3 regions of the Mycobacterium sp. DBP42 genome follow, and region 1 is predicted to be linked to each of the others. Evidence: predicted binding sites of a transcription regulator. Region 1 holds the regulator's gene; each other region holds the start of a gene.
The links. Region 1 encodes LexA, which represses DNA repair genes until DNA is damaged. Its sites were predicted from a motif close to CGAACANNTGTTCG; they were not measured.

Region 2: the regulator LexA is predicted to act here: its motif matches at 997-1,010, upstream of E0T84_RS23710 (HNH endonuclease signature motif containing protein).
Region 3: the regulator LexA is predicted to act here: its motif matches at 749-762, upstream of cofD (2-phospho-L-lactate transferase).

The regions. Positions count from the first base shown of each region.
Region 1 is NZ_VCMY01000011.1:59,664-61,930, forward strand. It holds gene E0T84_RS13485 (LGFP repeat-containing protein) at 1-929, shown strand, start outside; gene lexA (transcriptional repressor LexA) at 1,000-1,719, opposite strand; gene E0T84_RS13495 (LysM peptidoglycan-binding domain-containing protein) at 1,961-2,267, shown strand, end outside.
Region 2 is NZ_VCMY01000033.1:38,190-40,456, reverse strand. It holds gene E0T84_RS23710 (HNH endonuclease signature motif containing protein) at 1-992, opposite strand, end outside; gene E0T84_RS23705 (DinB family protein) at 1,245-1,775, shown strand; gene E0T84_RS23700 (LuxR family transcriptional regulator) at 1,863-2,267, shown strand, end outside.
Region 3 is NZ_VCMY01000009.1:21,972-24,238, reverse strand. It holds gene E0T84_RS11780 (metallopeptidase family protein) at 1-239, shown strand, start outside; gene E0T84_RS11775 (WhiB family transcriptional regulator) at 286-675, opposite strand; gene cofD (2-phospho-L-lactate transferase) at 969-1,964, shown strand; gene E0T84_RS11765 (coenzyme F420-0:L-glutamate ligase) at 1,973-2,267, shown strand, end outside.

The sequences.
Region 1 (2,267 bases):
ATCCATTCGACGACGATTACGACGAGGCACCCGGCCCACCGCACTACGACGACGGTCGCTACGACGAGGCGCGCTACGAATCGCGGGGATACGACCACGACGAATTCGCCGATGACCACGGCGCCGATACGTCGGGCAGCTACACGCCGAGCACTGCCTACGGTGCCGGCGAAGCCGCGACAGCGCGATTCGGCGGGCCGGGCGAGGACGTGGCGAGTGCGGCGGCGTCGCCGTATGACGGCCCCACCGACACCGCGATCCCGGTCAGCCAGTGGGCCGCGCCCCGCGGCCCCGCCATCGGTTACGGAGTCCCGGGTGAGGAGGAGGAACCGCCGGAGGATTCCGCACAGCTGGTCGGGGAGCGCGGCTTCGACGACGATGACGACTTCGACGACTACGAGGACTACGAGGACGACGACTACGAGGACGACGACTTCGGCGACGAGGATCTCGACACGCCCATCGATGCGGACTTCGAAGAAGTTGCCGAGGGCGAGGACACCGACGGCGAAATCGAAGCGGAGCTCGCAGACGACACGTTCGACACCGGGGCGTTCGCGGGGGCGACCGGCGGTGTCCCCGCGGCGCCGGGCTTCTCGACGCTGAGCGGCATGGCCCCGCCGAGCGACCAGGACAATGTCGACACTGCGCCCACCCGGGTGATCACCGAGGCCGAGGCATACAGCAGCACCGAGCCCCACAGCGGGCGCCATGCCGCCATCGAACTGGACGAGATCCCGAGCGCCACGGCCATTCACCTACCGCTGGACGACCCGAATCGTGCGCCGGAGGGCTACCCGATCAAGGCCGACACCAAGACCGGCCGATACTGGGCACCCGACAGTAGTGAGTATGACGATGCGGTCGCCGAGATTTGGTTCGCCAGTGAGGAATTCGCGCGCACCAACGGTTTTGTCCGAACCGACTGACCCAGCGTCCACGGGCTGAGCTACCGGGCTCCGGCCGCCTTTCGGTGCGGCCGGCCCGGCCATCGGTCCGTCAGATCTTGCGAATCACGGTGACGACCTTGCCGAGCACCGCTGCGTCGTTACCGGGGATCGGCTCGTATGCCGGGTTGTGCGGCATCAGCCAGACCTGACCGCGGGTCCGCTTGAACGTCTTGACGGTGGCTTCGCCGTCGATCATGGCTGCCACGATGTCACCGTTGTCGGCCACGCTCTGCTGGCGCACCACCACCCAGTCGCCATCGCAGATGGCCGCATCGACCATCGAGTCTCCGACGACCTTGAGCAGGAACAGCGAGCCCTCACCGACCAGTTCGCGGGGCAGGGGGAAGACATCCTCGACGGCCTGCTCGGCCAGGATGGGACCGCCCGCGGCGATGCGCCCGAGCACCGGAACGAAGGTCGGCTCGGGTAGTGCATCGGAACCGGTCACGTCGGTCGAGACCACCGCGGCGGCCGGATCCTCCGCACCGCGCACGTCGACCGCACGCGGCCGGTTGGGGTCGCGTCGGAGATAGCCCTTGCGTTCCAGGGTGCGCAACTGATGGGCGACCGACGAGGTCGAGGTGAGGCCGACCGCGTCCCCGATCTCGCGGATGCTGGGTGGGTAGCCGCGACTGGTCACCGATGCGCGGATGACGTCGAGAATCGTCCGTTGCCGGTCGGTGAGGCCCCCCTCGGCCCGGCGTGGACCCGCGCCGTCCGATTCGGCCGGGGTGTCGGTGCTGCCGTCCCTGCTGCGGTCGTCGCTCATGAGGCCGAATGTAGTCGTTGTTCGAACATTAATCAAACATGTGTTCGACGTGTGTTGTGGGCGTGTCTGCAGGTGGGTGCGGCGTGCGCCGCTGTCAAGGGGTGGGCGGGCCTGGTGGCCCGAACTTGTCGGTGGGCTGTTCTATCGTTTGGCAACAGTTCGATCACATGTTCTATCAATCGAACACTTGAGCGACTATGTTCGAACACAAGAGCGAAACGTCTCACCGAAAGGCAGTCAGATGGCGATCATCGATATCCCCGCCGATAGCCGTTCCCGCGCTGTTCGGGCCACTCCGCGGTCGCAGGGCCCCCGCGCCCAGTTCGGCGCTGGTGCTCCCAGGCCGTTGCGCCGGGTCCAGCGGCCCTCGCCCACGCGTCCCGCCGGCGGTTCGGTTCGCTACCGCGGGACCGGGGTGTTGATGTCGCGGGCGTCCCACCGCAGCCGGCCCATCACCCCTGTGACGACCGTCTTGTTGGCACTGGTGGCAGCCGGCATCACGATCTGGCTGGGTTTGGTGGCCCAACTCGGCGGGGTGATGGGAACCG
Region 2 (2,267 bases), on a different contig from region 1:
GTCGTGGAGACCACCACGGTGACCGGCAGACCGCCATGCCGGCCGAGCCGTTTTGACATCAGCAGTTCGCGCAGTGCGACTTTGAGTGCGTCGTGGTTGCGCTGGGCCTGGGTTCGGGTGTCACGGTCGGCGGCGGCCTGCTGGTCTTGCCGGTCTTGCTGCTCGGGGCCCGTGTCGGCGCCGGAGATCTCCGGATCAACGACCTCGGACTCATCGGTGTCGGGGATGTCGAGTGGGTTGGGTGTGGGATTGTGGACCGGTTCTTGATCGCTGGGATTGTTGATGCCGGGCTGGCCCCATACGCCGGTGACCGTGGTCAGATACGACGCTGTCTCGGGGTCCAGCCAACCCTGCACATGCACCAACCCGTCGGCGTCTTGTTTGCCGATCCGCAGCCCGCGTAGGTGGGCCGCGACGTCGGGGCTGTCGCCGTCCTGGTTGAGCAGATACAGCAGTTTGTCGGCGGCCGCTTTCAGTGCTTCGGGCGTGTCTCGGGTGGCCGCGGCCACCAGATCCGATTCGATCTGTGCGAGTTCGGCTGTGCTGACGTAGTTCTCCGCCTTGGCCACGGTGTGGCCGATGATCGTGATGTGTTCGGTGCTGATCGATCCGGACCTCAGCGCGTGGGCGCAGGCGGGCAGCGCCGGCGCCAGCACCTCGCCGGTGAGGCTGTATCGCGGACCTAGGTCCTCAGCTGCTGCGACGCGGCGTGAGGCTTCCTTGCGGCTGATGCGCATCCGGGTGGCAAGAACATCGGTCCAGGATTTGCCGCCGATCTCATGCGGGCTGGTGCGGGCCATCAGCGCCGACTGGATGCGGTGATCGATCGTGGCCTCCTTGCGGGCCTGCTGCTCGCGTTCTGACTGGATGGCCAACAACTCCTCGGTGTCGAGTCCGCTGAAATCAACGTCGGCCAATGTCGAGGTTGCGGCGCGGTGGCCGGCCAGCGCGGTCTGCACTGCCTCGCGGGTGTGGGCCAAGCCGACGTTCATGTATCGAACACTAGTTCGATACACTGACAAGAAATCGCAGTTTGGGACCGGTGTGGCCACAGTGGCCAAAGTTTCGATCATCGCGATTCGTAAATCTCGTCGGCGTCGTGGTGGCGCTTGCCGTGATTGCGTGTCATCGCAGTCCGAAGCCCGTCCCGTAGCGCTGCCGAAGGTGGTCCGGGCAGTCACGGTGCATCTGCTGAGTTCCCGGCGCTCGCTGGCTGAGCCGCGTTTGCCCGGACAGCAAGATCCATGTCTCAAGAGGCAGTCGCGCTGATACTGGGCATCGTGCACACAAGTCAGCGCAGGAGGAACGACAATCCGCCGCCACGGACCGGGAACAGCGAAACCGAGGTTCTCCGTGGGTTTCTCGATTACCTCCGCACATCGATCGCCGGGAAGGTCGACGGTGTGCCTGAGCCAATGGCCCGGTCGTCTCCGGTGCCGTCGGGCACAACGCTGCTCGGGGTGCTGAATCACCTGACCAACGTCGAACGCTGGATCTTCCTGGGTGAGGACGTCACCGACTGGCCTGCGACGTTCGCGGTCGGACCGTCGGACACCGTCGCCGATGTGGTGGCCCGCTACCGCGACACCGTCGAGCGCGCCAACGAGGTGCTCGACGGCTGTACCGACCTCGCGGCGCCTGTTCCCCGGCCGCATGCCGGACGGCCCGCGCCCAGCGTCCGTTGGGCCCTCACCCACATGATCGAAGAGACCGGCCGCCACGCGGGTCACGCCGACATTCTGCGCGAACTGATCGACGGCGCGACCGGCCGCTGAGCACGCTTCGGGTCGACCCGCATTCAGGCAGCGTCGAAGTTCGTCGTTAACGCTGCTAACGACCGGGCGTCGGCCTAATCTCGATGCGTGCGACTCGCTTGGCCGCTGACGGGGCGGTTGGAGGAGACCCGGCTGATCGACACCGCGCTGGATTCCATCGAACTGTCCGGCATCGTGATCTACGGGACTGCCGGGGTCGGCAAGAGCCGTATCGCCCGCGAAGCACTTTCGACAGCGGGCGCCGATGGCCGTGAAACACGCTGGGCGGTGGGCACATCAGCGGCTCAGACCCTTCCGCTGGGGACGTTCGCGCGGTGGGTGGGAACATCGGACGCCGACAGCGCGGCGCTGGTGGGCCGGGTGCTCGACGGCCTGACCTCCTCGTCCGACGGCCGGCCGGTGCTGGTCTGCGTCGACGACGCGCACCTGCTCGATGGTCTGTCAGGTTTCGTGTTGCAGCAGATCGTGCAACGTCGGGCCGCCAAGCTCCTG
Region 3 (2,267 bases), on a different contig from region 1:
GGCCGCCCGAGGTCATCGCCGACGGGCCGATCGCGCTGGCCCGACTGATACCGGCTGGGGTCGACGTCAGAGGGAATGCGACCCGGGCTCGAATTGTCTTGTTCCGCAAGCCCATCGAGCGCCGGGTCAAAGGATCCGATGAGCTGGCTGATCTGCTGCATGAAATCCTGGTGGCCCAGGTGGCCACCTATCTGGGAGTGGAACCGTCAGTCATCGACCCAACGATCGACGACGACTGACGTCGAGCGCCACACCCTGCGATGAAGCGCTCTGCCGACAGGAGCGTCAGATGATGCCGCGTTTGAGCCGGCGACGCTCCCGCTCGGACAACCCTCCCCAAATACCGAAGCGTTCATCGTGTGCGAGCGCGTACTCCAGGCATGCGTCCTTCACTTCGCAGCCCTGGCAGATGCGCTTGGCCTCGCGGGTAGACCCGCCCTTCTCCGGGAAGAACGCCTCCGGGTCGGTCTGTGCGCACAGCGCACGTTCCTGCCATTGGTCATCTTCGGTTTCCGGATCAACATCGATGTGCTCAGGTACCAAACTCAGCTGAGGTCGTCCGGGAATCCCCAGCGGTGTCGGCCCGGCGTTGATGTGCGGTGCGTTGTCTACCGAGCCGAGTAGCCGGTTGTCGAACCGGACCACACGATCGAAATCGCCGCTCTCATAAGACATTATCCCCCGCCTCCTCACTCGGTCTCGTAGATCCTAAGTGGAGCCCCACTATTGCGATGTGCGGTCACCCATTCGAACAGTTGATCGAATCTCGGTCCGCGACACCGGAATCGGTCACCAACCGGGAAATGACACATCTGTGATTACACACGTGTTAGCTGCCGGGGTCAAGCGCCAGGACGCGAATTCATACCATCTCGTAATGTCAAATCGGCGCGTCGCGACATCGGCGTGTCCTGCCCGTGACGACGTCGTTTCCATCCGCGCGCCATGAGCGCTTAGGGTCGGACGTTGTGAAGATCACCGTTCTGGTCGGCGGCGTCGGAGGCGCCCGGTTTTTGCTGGGGGTACAGCACCTGTTGGGCCTGGGCCAGTTTGCCGGCGGCGACAGCAAGCATGAACTCACGGCGATCGTGAACGTCGGCGACGACGCCTGGATGCACGGCGTCCGGATCTGCCCGGACCTCGACACGTGCATGTACACCCTGGGCGGCGGTATCGATCCCGAGCGTGGCTGGGGTCATCGGAATGAAACCTGGCACGCCAAGGAAGAACTTGCCGCCTACGGTGTGCAACCCGACTGGTTCGGCCTGGGCGACCGGGACCTGGCCACCCACCTGGTCCGCACCCAGATGCTGCGCGCGGGCTATCCGCTGTCACAGGTCACCGAGGCACTGTGCAAGCGCTGGTCGCCAGGGGCGCGGCTGCTGCCGGTCACCGACGACCGCAGCGAGACCCACGTGGTGGTCACCGACCCCGGTCCGGGTGATCAGGCCGGCGTTCGTCACGCCATCCACTTCCAGGAATGGTGGGTGCGGTACCGCGCACAGATACCTTCGCACAGTTTTGCGTTCGTGGGTGCAGAACAGGCAACGGCCGCGCCGGGGGTCACCGATGCCATCGCCGACGCGGACGTGGTGTTGCTGGCACCGTCGAACCCCGTCGTGAGCATCGGACCGATCCTGCAGATCCCCGGGATCCGGGGTGCACTGCGATCGACGAAAGCGCCGGTAATCGGCTACTCCCCCATCATCGACGGAAAACCGTTGCGCGGTATGGCCGATGAGTGCCTTTCCATCATCGGCGTCGAGTCCACCTCGCAAGCCGTCGGACAGCACTTCGGCGCCCGTTCGGGCACCGGAATCCTGGACGGCTGGTTGGTACACGAAGGTGACGACGCCGACATCGAAGGCGTTCAGGTACGCGCGGTGCCGCTGCTGATGACAGACCCGGCCACCACCGCCGAGATGGTGCGGGCCGGCCTGGACCTGGGAGGCGTTGCACTGTGAGCTCGGCGGTGAGCACCGAGCACGGGTCCGCGGACCGCGTCGAGATCCTGCCCGTACCAGGGCTTCCCGAGTTCCGGCCCGGAGATGACCTGGCCGCCGCCCTCGCCGATGCGACACCGTGGCTGCGCGACGGCGACGTGCTGGTGGTCACGAGCAAGATCGTTTCCAAATGCGAAGGCCGCATCGTCACCGCCCCGTCCGATCCAGAAGACCGGGACACCTTGCGGCGCAAGCTGATCGATGCCGAGGCCGTCCGAGTACTGGCCCGCAAGGGCCGGACCCTCATCACCGAAAACGCCATCG